Regions from separate parts of the Rossellomorea sp. DA94 genome, predicted to be linked through region 2. Evidence: riboswitches for the same ligand, from Rfam matches in the RefSeq annotation. Region 2 holds a riboswitch; each other region holds the start of a gene.
The links. Region 2 has a riboswitch for cobalamin ahead of P8596_RS08695 (ribonucleoside-diphosphate reductase subunit alpha). Riboswitches for the same ligand answer to the same signal wherever they lie in the genome.
Positions count from the first base shown of each region.

Region 1: linked by a shared signal. The riboswitch ahead of P8596_RS06625 (acyl-CoA thioesterase) and the one ahead of P8596_RS08695 (ribonucleoside-diphosphate reductase subunit alpha) in region 2 are both predicted to bind cobalamin.
Region 3: linked by a shared signal. The riboswitch ahead of P8596_RS13100 (ABC transporter substrate-binding protein) and the one ahead of P8596_RS08695 (ribonucleoside-diphosphate reductase subunit alpha) in region 2 are both predicted to bind cobalamin.

Region 1 covers NZ_CP122397.1:1,258,001-1,263,513, reverse strand. The annotation lists gene P8596_RS06635 (DUF1761 domain-containing protein) at 13-381, opposite strand; gene P8596_RS06630 (AraC family transcriptional regulator) at 395-1,327, opposite strand; cobalamin riboswitch at 1,460-1,650, shown strand; gene P8596_RS06625 (acyl-CoA thioesterase) at 1,803-2,276, shown strand; gene P8596_RS06620 (SLC13 family permease) at 2,333-3,694, opposite strand; gene P8596_RS06615 (tripartite tricarboxylate transporter permease) at 3,905-5,419, opposite strand; gene P8596_RS06610 (tripartite tricarboxylate transporter TctB family protein) at 5,432-5,513, opposite strand, start outside.
Region 2 covers NZ_CP122397.1:1,649,972-1,655,484, forward strand. The annotation lists gene gndA (NADP-dependent phosphogluconate dehydrogenase) at 1-630, shown strand, start outside; gene P8596_RS08685 (hypothetical protein) at 670-831, opposite strand; gene P8596_RS08690 (SurA N-terminal domain-containing protein) at 953-1,723, opposite strand; cobalamin riboswitch at 2,924-3,103, shown strand; gene P8596_RS08695 (ribonucleoside-diphosphate reductase subunit alpha) at 3,249-5,486, shown strand; gene P8596_RS08700 (ribonucleotide-diphosphate reductase subunit beta) at 5,502-5,513, shown strand, end outside.
Region 3 covers NZ_CP122397.1:2,522,338-2,527,850, reverse strand. The annotation lists gene P8596_RS13120 (C45 family autoproteolytic acyltransferase/hydrolase) at 1-398, shown strand, start outside; gene P8596_RS13115 (glycosyltransferase family 2 protein) at 579-1,694, opposite strand; gene P8596_RS13110 (hypothetical protein) at 1,789-1,941, opposite strand; gene msrA (peptide-methionine (S)-S-oxide reductase MsrA) at 1,995-2,525, opposite strand; cobalamin riboswitch at 2,745-2,943, shown strand; gene P8596_RS13100 (ABC transporter substrate-binding protein) at 3,079-4,044, shown strand; gene P8596_RS13095 (FecCD family ABC transporter permease) at 4,007-5,065, shown strand; gene P8596_RS13090 (adenosylcobinamide amidohydrolase) at 5,062-5,513, shown strand, end outside.

The sequences.
Region 1 (5,513 bases), 390 kb from region 2:
AGCTTTCATATGCTATAGAAATAAACCGTGCAATGCACCAAGCAAAGTGAAAACGATGAGATGGTCTCCGACAGCAATTAGAAACATCCGTTTAGTCATGAGTCCAAATAGTGTATTTTTAAAATAGACGATGGATATAAGAAATCCAACAAGTCCACCAATCAAGGCTCCTGAAGCAAAGCCGCCGGAATTCGTTGCATAAACGAGAACTCCCACCAGTGCTGAACTGATGAATGCCACCAAGACAGCCAAGACATATTTCACCGGTCCTGTTCTTTCCTGATCTTTTTTACCGAGTAAAAGTGAATAATAAATCCCGCCGTATATCATATAGAATACGGCACCAGCCATAAACGCAGACACATTAAAGTCTATTGTCATCCCTATTCCTCCATTAATTGGGTTCAATGGCCAGAGCGATCGCCTTTATACCGCATCTTATATCAAGCGATCCTTGTACACCCGTTACCTCAACTAGCTCCACCGGGTTCCCCAGATATCTAAAGCCGCTTTGTGGCAGCCAATAGCTATATAGTTCTGAGTAACATTCAATCAACATGCCCCTTTCTCCATAGTCGACAGGGTTTGGAAACTCATATATTACATGCTTACCTCCCGAAAAATGATTGACATCATCTCCCGATAAGCTTTGATCCTTAACTACCAGGCGGCATTCGTACCTGTTTTTATCTGGTGGAGTAATGTAAGGATTGCTCTTTGGGACTCCGAATAGTAGTGAATTTCCCTTCATCAGATTTCTTGCATTTCCCCAATGATAGAGATCTCGCCACGTGTCAGGGATTCCCTCTGTATAGGAGCCTGTATAATAACGGTTGATGGTAGTACACTCAGGTAACTCGGCAACCTTCACTTCAGTAAGATCCAGCCATTTAAATTCATTATAGGATTCTCTGCTTTGGATTGCTTTCGGATTTGTGCTGAATGTTTTAGATTTCTTGCTATTAACATATTCCCGTGGAAATCGTTCTAAATACGCACCCTCTCTCCAACGTTTCGGATTACTGTTGAAATACGCATTGAACGAATAGGTGAAATAAGATAACGATGCAAATCCATTTATCATAGCAACTTCTGTAACAGGGATGTCAGGCTCATATATCAGCATATGTGCCGCATTCTCAAGTCGGATCCGTTTTACATATCCGGCAGGGGTTTCACCGATGAACCCTTTAAACAAACGTTGGAAATGATAGGGTGAATAAGTAGATACTTTGGCGAGCTGTTCTAAAGATAAATCCTCTGTAAGATGTTGATCTATGTAATCAATTACTCTATTAATCAGTTTTTGCTGGTCACTGTAGGTCATGTCAATTCCTCACTTATCTTAATAAAAAAGCACGTCCATCATTCTATGATGAATAAAATGGTTGGAGCTCCCATTTTATCATAAATAGTCCTCATTCAATGGAAGTCTATGATAAAATTAAACCGTTCAACAATTTAATCATTGCTCATTGGTGGAAATGATTTCAGGTCATTTCCTTAAAAGGGAAGTTGGTGAAAATCCAACGCGGTCCCGCCACTGTAAAGCTGAGATTTCATATGTATCCACTGTTTCAATTTGAAATGGGAAGGAATTTGAAATCGGAGACGCTGAGCCAGGAGACCTGCCAATTGAGAAGAACACGAAAGTCCTACGGGAGATAGGAGGGTGTTGCGCAAATGAAACGTCACAAAGGAAATCATAGGTTCCTGGACGCTCGCTTGGAGTAACCGCATCTTCTTTTACAAAAGGAAGATGCTTTTTTATTTCGTCAAAAAGGAAGCAGGGAGATGAGAATATGGAACAAGCTTTTTCAGTGGAGCGTTCACGAACCGTACAGACAAGATTGGTACTGCCCCCGGATACCAATCATATGCAAACCATCTTTGGAGGGAAAGTTCTATCATATATTGATGAAATCGCTGCACTGTCAGCCATGAAGCATTCGAGTTCTGTGGTGGTCACGGCTTCGATCGATTCGGTCGATTTCCTGTCATCCGCAACTGTCGGGGATGCACTCAGCCTAGAGGCGATTGTAACTTCCACGGGAAGGACTTCGATGGAGGTGTACGTAAAAGTTTTCTCTTCGAATCTATTGACAGGTATCAAAACCTTGACGACGGAATCATTCCTTACCATGGTTGCGGTGGATGAAAACGGTAAGCCGAAACCGGTGCCGAAAGTGATACCGGAAACAGAAGAGGAGAAGAGATTGTTCAAATCAGCTGTTCTGAGGAAGGAACATCGAAAAAACCGGGCATTGATAAAATAAGTTTTTGGGTATGAACAGCACGCTGTTCATACCCTTTTTCAACAATAAATATTGTCTTACCAGTAAAAGAAAACCGAGCAGATGATGACGGCGATCCATGCTGCGGATGACCAAATTCCTGCCCGCATTAAATCCTTGTCGGTAAAATAACCGTATGAGTAGCTGATCAAGTGAACCGGGGACTGGGTGACGAGGAAAAAGCCCGGGACGCATGCCAGGAACACCGGCATGGCAATTTGCATGGGTGATAAACCCGGGATTGTGTGCCCGATTGTGATGCTGAGAGGGAGCATGATGGTCAAAAACCCCAGGATATTAACGAATACGATCCGAATAATACTCGTACATAAGATGAGGAGCAGGATGATCACCCAGAGTTGGCGGCCAGTAAGTATAGTATTCAACCCTTCTGCCATCCATTCAATCGTCCCTGTCTTGACCAGCATCCCCGATACCATCAGAGTGGAGGCAAAAAAGAGCATCAGATCCCAATCAATCGATTCCCGCGCTTCTTCCCACTTCCATACTCCCGCCAAAGGAATGACCGTCATACATGCACCCAGAAGGCCAACCTGAGGAATGGAATATCCATGCAGAGGCTGTGCAATCCACAGGATCAACGTTCCCCCGATGATACACATGATTTTCTTTTCATTGATGCCGACCGGCCCAAGTTCACCGATTCTTTTTTCGATCAATGCCAATAACAGCTTTCGGTCAATCTTCTCAGGGGGAAAGATCATTAAGAATATTCCCCACAATATCACGATAAAAAGCAGCACCGGTATTCCAAAAATCAGGAACCATCTTATATAATTCAGATCGCTTGAAACGTCGCTCAGGATCCCGAAAGCGTAAATAGTGGAACTGGCCCCAGTCGCGACAAACGCCCCTGAAATGGCAGCAAGATAGGCAACCCCTATAAACAGCGACTTGCCCAGATAATGGACATCCGCTATTTTTCGCAGACTTTTCATCAGGCTGTCGAGTACCGATGATAACAGGCTGCCCTTCCCTACATTCGACGGTATCAGGACAGACAGGACAGTCATGAGCAGAAACGAAATGAAAATCAACGCTTTCCCCGACCCTCCAGACAGCTTTAACGTATAAAGCGATACCCTGCTTGCCAGACCTGTTTTAATGAATGCAGCTGAGATAATGAATGTAGAAAACAAGAGCCAAACGATACCCGAACTGAAATAACTCAATGTCTGTTCATAACTGAAAAAATGAAACGAAATCAGCAGAATGAGTAGCAGCGAGCTGAATGCAAGTGGAAAGACTTTGCCGATCCAGAGGATCTGAATGATGATGAGTGCAGCGATAGCCTTCCATGTTTCATCCCACTCAAAAAATGGGAGAAAGAATAAGGCATATAATAGAAACGTGATAACCAGTAACAGTTGTTTTTTCATGACGATTACTCCCATCTTTCAATCAAAGGAAAAAGCCACCGGCGATGGGGTGACTTTTCCTTTTCATCAATAACTGTCAGTGAATGATCGTTGAATCCTGCTTATTACCTAGGGCATATCGGGCAGCTGAAGAACCGGCTGTTTCCCATAAACAGTCCCCGACATCAATCCTGACCCTTCAGAATAATTGTGATAAAATATCCCTCTTCCTTACATGTCTTTTGAAATAGGGTCGACAGGATTCTTCTCTTTCTTTTTAAATGCTTTGATCAGCAATGGATAAAACAGTGATAACAGCGTCAATATAGCCAAGGCGATGGCAATCGGTGTATCAAAGAAGATACCGAGGCTGCCATTTGACGAAAGAACGGCCATCCTGAAGTTCTGCTCCATATCTGCTCCTACGATCAATGCCAGAACAAGCGGGGCAATCGGAAAATCCATGACTTTCAGAAATAAACCGAATACTCCAAAAATTAATAACAGGAAGAAATCCACTGCACTGTAACTGAGCGTGTAGGTTCCGATAAATGCAAGAATCACAATGACCGGATACAACACTTTTGCAGGCGTATCCAGTATTTTCACTAACAGACCGACAAGCAGAATATTAATAATAACAAGGGCTATATTCCCGATAAACATACTATTGATCAGCGTCCATACCGTATTGGGATCATTCTCAAACAAAAGCGGTCCAGGTTTCATCCCAAGCATTACCAGGGCTCCAAGCATGACAGCAGTTGTCCCCGAACCTGGGATACCCATCGTCAACAGCGGGATCATCGCTCCGACAGAGGCTGCATTATTAGCAGATTCAGGTGCTGCAAGCCCTTCTACTGCACCCTTCCCGAATTCTTCAGGATGTTTGGAAATTTGCTTCTCTGTTGAGTAGCTGATCATGGATGCGATCGATCCCCCGGCTCCCGGAAGGACACCAACCACAAATCCAAGTGGTCCGCTTCTTAAAATCGGCCATAATGAGCGTTTCCACTGCTTTTTCGTAAACCAGATCTTACCGACTTTCTTTTTCTCTTTTTTCTCCTGATCGATCGTCAAATAATTGTAAAGAACTTCCCCGACTGCATATACACCGATGATCACGATTAGAAAATCGATTCCTTCACTTAAATGCGAGCTTCCGAAGGTGAATCGATAGACGCCGCTCTGAGTATCAATGCCCACCGTACTGAGCATCAGCCCAAGGAACATCGCGATGAAGCCCTTCACCATTTTCCCTACCGATAAAGCAACAATCGCCGAAAGAGTCAGCAGCATTAATAAAAAGTATTCAGCAGGACCGAATTTCAGGGCAAAGCTTGCCAGCGGCTCGGCAAGGAAGATAAATCCGATGACGGCCATCATCCCGCCGATGAAAGACGCGACTGCCGATATGGCCATGGCCTGTCCTGCCTCACCCTTCTGAGCCATCGGATACCCGTCGAATGTGGCAGCAATGGCTGAACCGTCACCTGGTGTATTTAATAGAATCGAACTCCTCGATCCCCCGTACATCGCCCCATAATAAATAGCAGCCATCAGGATGATGGCACTGACGGGCTCCATACCGAATGTAATCGGGATCAAGACAGCCACGGCAGTTGCCGGTCCGAGCCCGGGGAGCATGCCGACGATCGTCCCTAGAAATCCTCCGATGACAACCCACATAATATTGATTGGTTCCAACGCAGTTGTTAACCCCTGCATAAAATTGCTAAAATCCATCTAGTGCACCTCCTATGGAAGACTGACTCCTAATAAAACGCTAAATGCATACCATGATAGAAAAGAAAAGCTGATTGCCACTATCACATTCACA
Region 2 (5,513 bases):
ACAGGAAAATGGACGAGCATCAGTTCCCTTGAATTAGGAGTGCCGTTATCCATCATCACTGAATCCGTATTTGCCCGTTTTATTTCAGCCATGAAGGAAGAGCGTGTGAAGGCGAGCAAGATCCTGAGAGGACCTAAAAATAAAGAGTTTACAGGTAATAAACAGGAATTTATCGAAATGATCCGCAAGGCGTTGTACTTGAGCAAGATCTGTTCTTATGCACAAGGATTCGCACAGCTTCAATCGGCTTCGGATGAGTACAAGTGGGATCTTAAACCGGGTGAAATTTCCATGATCTTCAGAGGCGGTTGCATCATCCGTGCCGGCTTCCTGGGAGAAATCAAGAATGCCTATGATCGTGATCCCGGCTTAACGAATCTGCTCCTTGATCCATATTTTAAAGAGATTGTTGAAAATTATCAGGATGAAGCAAGGGAAGTAGTGGCAACAGCCATCAAGCTGGGCATTCCTGTACCGGGTCTCGCCAGTGCATTAGCTTACTATGACAGCTATCGTTCTGAGTCACTGCCGGCGAATCTGCTGCAAGCACAACGGGACTATTTCGGAGCCCATACGTATCAGCGTATAGACAAAGAAGGTACTTTCCATACAGATTGGTTAGCTGAATAATATAGAACCGCCCTGTGGGTCATCCACAGGGCGGTTTATTTATTCGTCTTTGGTATCGTGTTTTTTCTTTTCGTCACGCTGGTCCTTTTTTAGTTCGTCGATAGGGATGGGATCGACATTTTGTTCACTTTCATGCTGATCAAGGATACTTTCCTGATCCTGCTCGGCATTTTCCGGATTTTGATTCGTTCTTTTGGTCATGATGTACATCCTCCTTTAAATGATAGGTTCTTATACCATACCCCCGGCACAGGGAGAAAAACCTCCTATGGAAGATAGAAAAAAAGAAAGCCGCCATAAGAAGGCGGCTTTCTGACTTGTGTTAGATTTTTACATCAATTTTAGCGTTTTTCTTTAAATCTTCAACATGTTGAACAAGCTTTTCTTGCTTCTTCTGTTGTTCCAGCTGAGTCTTGATCTGTGGTTTTACATCTTCAAACTTCGGAGCATCCTTTGCTTGGTCCTGTCCTTGTTGACTTGCATATTGATCATAAAACTTCTTCATTTCATCTTCTGTTACTTCGTCGACTTTGATTTCTTTTTCAACGTAGTTGGTGTACTTAATATTTTCAGCAATCTGAGTTTTCAGCTCATCCATGGTAAATCCGGCTTTCTTCATGGCATCTTCGAATTGCTTTTCATCTTTATATTGCTTTTTCACTTCGTCGAGTTGCTTATTGATTTCATCATCCGTCGCTTTATAGCCTTTTTCCTCGGCCTGTTGCATAAGGAGTGTTTGACCGACTATGCTGTCGATGGTTTGATCTTTGATTTTTTTAACAGCATCTTTACTTGTCGGGTCCTGTCCCATTTGTTGATACTGCATCTGTGATTGAGTCAACACATTGTTGAAATCTTCACCTTTGATTTTTTCGTCGTTGACGATGGCGACGATCTTATCTTTTTCCACCTTTTGTTCATCCATTTTCTTTTGCATTTCTTCCATCTTTTTCGCTTGCTCTTCTTGAGCCTTTTTGTCAGAAGCCTCTGTTTTTGGTTTATCGTCAGCTTTTTGGCTCTCCTCATTCGAACCGCAAGCGGCTAATCCAATTGTTAATAATCCTACTAGTAAAGTCGTTAATAGTTTCTTCATAATAGACTCCTTTCAGAACTAAGGTGTGATTCTAAAAAAAATCACTTAATGGGCATTGTAAATGAAAAACCTGCAAAAAGAAAGTATTTAGGTTAAAATATATTGATTGTAATCTGGATGAAACACAGAGTATAAAGCATATTCTCCTTCCGTACATTGATATATAGGGAATACAATTACTACTAAAGTGATAAAGCAGGAGGAATATTACATAGATACGTTCAAAAAAAGAGGTTGTTTAAATCGAGTCTTTCTCCATTTAAACAACCTATCAAAAATATTGGGGACCAAAGAATACTGTCAAACAACCTTCTATTTGGATTATAGAGATGGTCTTCATATCCCTCAACCCACATATATGTAAACGTAGACGGACTACTGTCCGTTTGGAAGCACTATTCCATCATCTTCTTTCCTTTTCAGGGAAAATAATAATTATAAGCATAATCCAGACTAATTGTAGATAAGGTTTCGAAAATTTGAATTAGCGAGTAGTAGTTGATTTCCGCTGCAGGTGCTCGCTTTCCGCGGGGCGTGAGTTGAGCCTCCTCGGGCTTTTGCCCTGCGGGGTCTCAAGATCCAGCTACGGTGGCTAGCCCCTCGAGGTCATAAGCTAAATGGTCCAAGAAGTCACAAGGACGCCTTCTTAGCCCATTCATCTTATGCTTGTCGGGGCTGAGCAAGCCACCTCCGCTTTTCAAGCTTTCCCGCTATTCCCGTCGGAGTCGAGCACCTTCCGCTCCAATCAATACATTAAGATGGTCTTTTACCTTTTGTAATAATTGTATACCCCTTCAAATCCATTCAAAAGCGAAAACCACTGATTAATAAGAGAAATATATGCTATTTATTGTAGTAGGGTTTCGAAAATTTTTGAGCTCTGTCTCCAATAGCTTAAATAGAGGGTGAGGGGAACTGCGTAGACTCCTACGGAAAAACGGGCGTGTCGAGACCCCGGAAGCGAACTGTGCTGAGGAGGCTCGACCGAACGTCCGTGGAAAGCGAAGCAGTTCCCCTCACCCTAAAGCTCATCCTCGTTGACAGAGCTACAGAACTTAGTAATTGACTAATTTACACCAATCTCTGCGGAGAGAGCAAAAATAAAAATGAAAAGATTACTTGTAAATCTATTTTGAATCATATATGATAGTTAAGGACACAACATTTGGTGTCTGTTTTTATTTTAATAACTATATATTGATTATAACCTGTAAATAAGGTGTCTGATGAGACTTAAAAGGGAATCCGGTGAGAATCCGGAGCTGTCCCCGCAACTGTATGTGCTGACGAAATAAGGAACTGCCACTGTCGTATCGATGGGAAGGCCTTAGAGTAGGGTGAAGCGCGAGTCAGGAGACCTGCCTTATTTAACACGTGTTATCTTCTTCGGGAATTGGGAGGATAAAGCGAGGATTACAATAGGCGTCAGGTCTATTTATATCTCCGTATTGTTTAAAGCCCGTCCTTCCTGAAGGATGGGCTTTTTTTGACTCCTTCCCACATTAAGAAACGGGAGGAATGAATCATGACATTCACAATGGTAAAACAAAAAGAAGTGGAAGGGATTCTCCACAGCCTTAGCAGACAGTTTCCCAACCTGGATTTCACAGATTTCGATAAGAAAATCACCATGTATGCAAATCAGCAGGAGGAATGGACCAGTGAACAGCTTCATCATTTCATGATCCTGACAGCGATCGAACGTATCACCGCACTCGAACCGGATTGGACCTATGTGGCTGCATCCTTGTACATCAAGGATTTATATGAGGGCATATCATTTTCAAGGGGTAAATCAGAAGAGAATCTATCCGGCTCATTTTATGAAATGGTCAAAGAATTAACTGAAGCTCACCTTTATTCCCCGTCACTACTGGATTCATATAGCAAGGAAGAAGTGGATTACTTAGGTTCCATTCTGGATTTCGACAGGGATCAACTATTTACTTACATAGGGATCGTTACGCTGGCTGAGAGGTATTTAACAAAGTCCCATAATGGAAAAGTGCTGGAGCTTCCTCAAGAGCGATTTATGGTCATCAGTATGACGTTATGCATGAATGAGGAAAAGGAAAAAAGAATGTCATTGATTGAAGAAGCGTATTGGGCACTATCCAATCTGTATATGACCGTGGCAACCCCTACTTTTGCAAATGCAGGAAAAAGCCATGGCCAGCTATCCAGCTGTTTCATTGATACGGTTGAGGATGACTTAAGGAGCATTTATGACAGTAATACTGACGTTTCCACTCTTAGCAAGAATGGAGGGGGCCTTGGAATTTATTTAGGGAAGGTCCGCAGCAGGGGAAGTGATATAAAGGGCTTTAAAGGAGTGAGCTCCGGGGTCATACCGTGGATGAAACAACTGAATAATACGGCGGTATCCGTCGATCAACTGGGTCAGCGCCAAGGGGCGATCGCCGTTTATTTGGATGTATGGCATAAAGATATCTTCCCATTTTTGGATACGCGGTTGAACAATGGGGACGAAAGGCAGAGGACCCATGATCTTTTCACGGGAGTCTCCTTACCGGATCTGTTTATGGAACAGGTGGAGAAGAGGGAAGAGTGGTATTTATTCGACCCTCATGAAGTGAAAGGAGTCATGGGCTTTTCCCTTGAAGACTTCTATGACGAAACATCCGGTGCTGGTACTTTTCGTGAGAAGTACTGGGAATGTGTCGCTCACCCCACCCTTTCTCGGGAAGTGGTGCCTGCCATTGAAATCTTCAAGCGCATCATGATTTCTCAGCTCGAAACGGGGACTCCGTATATGTTTTACCGTGATACCGTTAACCGTATGAATGCCAATCCACATAAAGGGATGATCTATTGCAGTAACCTGTGTACCGAAATCGCTCAGAATATGAGTGCGACTGTGATGGAAGAAGAGGTGATACAAGATGGGAAGATCGTCACATATAAGTCTCCGGGAGATTATGTCGTTTGCAATCTCGCGTCCATTTCTTTAGCCAAGACCATCCTGGATGATGAGCTTGAGAGAGTGGTGGCGATAGGCGTAAGACTGCTGGATAATGTGATTGACTTAAATGACCTTCCCGTCCTGCAGGCCCAGATCACCAATCAGCGGTACAGGGGGATCGGATTAGGGACATTCGGATGGCATCATCTCCTTGCCCTGAAGGGATTGAAGTGGGAAAGCAGTCAGGCGGTGGACTATTGTGATTCCCTTTATGAAGAGATTGCTTATTACACGATAAACGCAAGCCATGAACTGGCAAAAGAAAAAGGAAGCTATCCTTATTTCGAGGATTCGGACTGGGCGACGGGAGAATATTTTCTGAAGCGGGACTATTCAAGTGAAAGATGGATTGAATTGAAGGATGGGATTAAAGACAAAGGGATCCGCAATGGGTACTTAATGGCGGTAGCCCCCAATTCCTCAACCTCGATCATTGCGGGGTCCTCTGCGAGCATCGATCCGATATTCAGGCTCCAGTATTCAGAAGAAAAGAAAGATTACAAGATTCCAGTGACCGCTCCCGATCTGTCTCCGCATACGACCTGGTATTACAAGACCGCTTATCAAGTGGATCAACATTGGAGTGTGGAACAGAACGAAAAGAGGCAGAGACATATCGATCAGGGGATTTCATTTAATCTGTATGTGCGTAATGACATCAAGGCTAAAGATTTACTGGATCTTCACCTGGACGCATGGAAGTCCGGATTGAAAACCACTTATTATGTAAGGTCTACGTCCGTATCCAATTTTGAAGAATGCGAAAGCTGTCATAGCTAGGGAGGAAGAGGGAAAATGGAAGAATTG
Region 3 (5,513 bases), 870 kb from region 2:
GGGTGTATCACCATTCAACATTAAGTTGTACCAACCATTTTCAAATGAATCATATGAAAAAGGATAACCGACATTATTTAAAGGACTCTCAAAAAAGGCTGGACCTGTTACATTCAGTACATGAAAAGGAATTAACCATAGATGGGGCATTCAAACTGTTTAACCGGGGAGACAGCCCGATTTTCAAGAAAGCGTATGATGCTTGGGCAGGGACGATTCATACATGTATCTTTCAATGTACATCACTGAGATGCTTAATCGGCTTCGGGGAAAGTTCCGATGGATTGGTGGTGGACTTTCAGGAATGGGTCAGGGGAAGAAATATTCCCGTCCGGAAAATGTCAGGGAAGTTCGATACAAATGAGCCGTTTTTATTTATGGAAGAAGTGACGGAATAAGGGGGAACCGAGCAAATCAAGGGATTAACGGCTTATCATTCGTGGAGGACTTCCTCGGTTCTTATTAATAAAATGCGCAAATTCATAGAAATGTATGTATGATTTGTAACATTCTCAAAAATGTGGTGACTTGGCAGGTGGTGCAGGTTTATATTTATGAAGTGATATTCACTAACAGGATCATTTCATCTTCTCGTTCTTTCCTTTCTCTATATATACATAACGATCTTTCCAAGTGGTCCTTTTCCTGAAAAAGGTATTCAAAAATGAATGAATAAAGGTCGCTAGGAAAAATAGGATGTGAACCGGAAATAATAATGTCTCGAACACGCTGAAATTACCGATCCTTCTCACTAAGAAATAGAAATAACCCCCTAATAGGATGTATTGGATGATAAATAAATAGGGATATTCCCAAATCATTTCCGGTGCGTGAATGACCAGCGTAATAAGCGAAGCCATCCACAAAGAAGAAAGCCCTAGGAGTAGGATGTTTGTCGACTTAGCTCCTGAAGCGAAGCTCTTTGACCACCCGTTGAATACATCACCTATTCCTTCCCCATACATCCTCATGGAAATGGCATTCCTGCCACTTACCGCTTCTACCGATTCCCCGCATTTCTTCGCCCATTGACTCAAGGCAAAATGTTCCACCATTTCCCCTTTGATGGCTTCATGACCTCCGACTCGCTCATAAACGGCCCTCGAACATAAGAAAAATTGCCCGAAACCGCCTGAAGGCGTGCACAACCATGAAAAGAGATGGGTGATACTGGTTGAGGCAAACACCATTAAATGAAACAGCATGGAGAATGTTTCATGAAAGGATTCCATTTTATGAAACGGATGAATGGTCAATACTCCTTGACATTGTTGCATTTTATACGTTTCGCATATCTTTAACAGACCTGCTTGTTCGAGCCAGGTATCACTATCCACAAACAATAGGAATTCTCCTTTAGACTCTTTCGCTCCATTCCAGCATGCCCATGATTTTCCGTTCCATCCATTAGGCAAAGGGGGTGCATCAATTACAATTGCACCCTCGTTTAAGGCAATAGCCTTCGTTTGATCTGTTGATCCATCATTCACAACAATGACTTCCAATGGCTGTATGAACTGCATCCGAATACTGGATAAAAGCCTCTCGATCGTCTTTTCTTCATTTCTTGCAGGAATGATGATGGAACATTTCTTGACCAGATAACTATTCCGTACATGAACGGAATTCTTCACTGTCGGAATTCTCGTAAAAAGGAAAATGGTAAAGCCCAATGCGACAATCCAGAAATACATTTGTTTTCACCTTCTTTGACAAAATTCTGCTGTATCGCCATTCTAACCATAATATTTACCCATGATACGCATAGCGCGTTTTTTAGCTAATGTCTCATTGGGATGGATGGGGATCGACGGTATCTGAGTTATTTGCGTTTTCTTCCTTCTCATCAGGATAAGGGTCAAAGAAATTAACTACTTTTCCCGGTCCAGAGAATCCTATCACTTGTTCTTTATCATCTTTCGCCTTGTCGGATTTCTTCATAAAAAAACTCCTTTCTAGCCATTAGTTTGGCGAAAGAAGTTTTTTTCATGCCACTATTTGTTTTTCCAATGTCCATCTATGAATTCATCGCGCCCTGACTTTGCGCGATCTTGTTTGTATTCCTCCGGATTCGTTTTGTAGAACTTTTGATGATACTCTTCTGCCGGATAAAAGGTTGAGGCAGGAAGGACTTTGGTGACGATCGGCTTCTTGAATCGCCCGCTTCCTTCTATCGTGTTTTTTGAATCCTCAGCCAATTGTTTCTGGTGTTCATTGTGATAGAAGATAGCTGTTCGATACTGTTCACCGCGATCGTGGAATTGACCCCCGTCATCAGTCGGGTCAATCTGAGGCCAGTATAACTCCAATAGCCTTTCATAAGGAAACAGAGCGGGATCATAGGTGATCTGAACCACTTCATAATGGCCGCTGCCACCGGCTTTAATATCCTCATATGAAGGATTCTCAAGATGACCTCCAGAATATCCCGATACGACATCAATAATCCCCGGAAGCTCATCGAACGGCTTTACCATGCACCAAAAACATCCGCCTGCAAAAGTAGCGACTTCTCTATCATTCATTTAGCAAACCTCCTGTACCATATGTACTCCTCTAAAGCAGTAAAGCAATAGCTTGAACAGATTCTACCATGAAAGCTTAAAAGGAACAATCAAAATAGCTTGTCTGCTTCAGCTGTGCCGACTTTACGATTAATCGTTTTCTACAATTTTCAACAAATTCATTAAAATTCATTTCCTAACGGATGGAATTTGTGTATAATTCCTTTGTACGGAACAATTTCATACGTTACGAAATCAGGTGAAGTGTAAGATGTGAATCTTCTTAGCTTCTTAATAGGGAAGTTGGTGTAAATCCAACGCGGTCCCGCCACTGTAAATGGTAGTGAGCTGAACATTTACCACTGTGCAAACAAGCACGGGAAGGTATCAGCAAACTATGACCATGAGCCAGGAGACCTGCCTGATTTTAAGCGCACCAATTCTACGCGGATAGAAAGGTGTAATATGCATGGTTCACTTGAATATAAACCTATATGCATCTTACACAACATCTCTAGTCCACTGGAGATGTTTTTTTGTCTGTCAAAATGTTAATCAACAGGGGGAAAAAGAAATGAAACACACAGTAAAAGCCTTACTTGCATTGTTGGTAGCCATCGGATTCCTGACAGCATGCGGAACGAATGACGGGGAACAAACGAAGAAAAAGGAAACAGCAGAAGTAAACCAAAATGAATCCGGATATCCTTTATCATTGACTGACGCACTTGATAATAAAGTCACCCTGGAAGAACAACCTAAACATATCGTTTCGTTAATTCCCAGTAATACGGAGATTTTATTCGAGCTTGGGCTCAATAAGGAAATCGTCGGAGTGTCAGACTTTGATAACTTCCCGAAAGAAGCCGCCGATAAAGAGAAGATCGGTGGAATGGAGTTTAACGTAGAGAAAATCGTCAGCTTAGAGCCGGACCTGGTCCTGGCCCATGAATCCACAGCAAAGTCAGCAGAAGAAGGTTTGAATCAACTGAAAGATGCAGGGGTGAACGTATTCATCGTTCAAGACGCTAAAAGCTTTGAAGAAGTATATAACACAATTCAGGACATCGGGACACTAGTCGGTAAAAAAGGTCAGGCAGATTCCGTTGTTTCTGAAATGAAATCAGATTTAAAATCCATCCAGGAAAAAGCAAGTGAAGTAACGGAAAAGAAAAGAGTCTATGTGGAAGTTTCCCCTTCCCCTGACATTTATTCAACAGGTAAGAACACGTTCATCGATCAAATGCTATCTATGGTCAATGCTGAAAATGTCATGAGCGATCAGGAAGGCTGGGTACAGGTGAACCAGGAAGCGGTCATCTCGTCTAACCCTGATTCAATCATCACTACATATGGTTATTACAGTGAAAATCCGAAAGAACAGATAATGGGAAGAAAAGGATGGGAAGATGTAACGGCAGTTAAGAATGGGGATGTTCACGATGTCCATTCTGATTTAGTCACACGGACAGGTCCAAGATTGGTTGAAGGAGTAGAGGAAATTGCAAAGTCGATCTATCCAGAGGTATTTGCAGAATAAGATAGGGATCACATACGGATTGGCAGGGCTATTTATACTCACGGCGGTGCTTGCAGGTGTTTCGATCGGTACAATAGCCATTCCACCGATGGATATCCTATACATCGTCGGTTATAAGTGGTTCGGTTTTCAAATGCCTGATACGGTTAATCCCATGTTTGTGAACATCGTCTATACGATCCGGCTTCCAAGAGTATTGTTGGCTTTATTGGTCGGCAGCTCCTTAGCCATTGCCGGAGCTTCTTTTCAAGGGCTGTTACGCAATCCTCTGGCTGATCCCTACACATTGGGAGTGTCATCAGGTGCATCGGTCGGGGCGGTCATCACATTGTTTTTTCATTGGAGCATCCCTTTCATCGGGAAGTTTACGCTTCCCTTTTTCAGTATTGTTTGTTCGATCATCACCGTATTTCTCGTATTATGGTTCGCACAAAAGGTTGAAAGGACCATGAAGGTCGAAACCATTATACTGACAGGAATCATCTTCAGCTCGTTTCTGGGCTCGGTGATTTCCTTGATGATCGCACTCACAGGTGAGGAACTGAGGCAGATCATCGGCTGGCTTCTTGGAAGTGTATCCATGAGAGGGTGGGATTACATTGCGATCATCTTGCCTTTCTTCCTTATTGGGGTGGTGTTGCTCCTACTGAACAGCAAGGAATTGAACGGCATGAGCTTCGGGGAGGAACAGGCCCGTCATATCGGTATCTCGGTTCAAAAAAGGAAGCTGATCATTTTGATTGCCGGAAGCATCCTGACGGGGGCAGCAGTGGCCGTGTCCGGAACGATCGGATTTGTCGGCCTTGTGGTTCCTCATTTTCTACGAAGAATGATCGGACATGATCATAAGCATCTCCTTCCCCTATCAATCCTTGTAGGAGGAGGGTTCCTTGTTCTCGCCGACCTGCTTTCCAGAACGATCATCGCTCCGACCGAACTTCCGATTGGAGTGATCACCGCCTTGATCGGCGCACCGATGTTTGCTTATATTCTTTTAAAGAAAAGGGGTCTTTCATCATGATCGATGTAAACGGGGTGTCAGTAGGATACGGCGATCAAAAGATCGTGGAAGACATGAATTTTCATATTGACAAGGGAGAGTTCTTTGGAATACTTGGCCCAAATGGAAGTGGTAAAACGACGTTACTGAAAGCCATGACGGGTCTCCTTCCTTTAATGGATGGAGTGATTACCTTGAAAGGGAAGCCGCTTCATCAGTTTTCTTCGAGAGAATTGGCTACCCATGTCGCGGTATTGCCCCAGATATCGACTGAAGCATTTTCGTATCAAGTGAGGGAGACGGTGATGCTTGGAAGATATGCTCACCAGAAAGGTTTCTTTAAGGGTACGACCGACCGGGACAAAGAGATGGTGGACAAAGTGATGGAGCAGACGGGAATTTCTGCGTTTCAGAACCGATACCTGCATGAATTGTCAGGTGGTGAGCGACAACGGGTGTTCCTGGCACA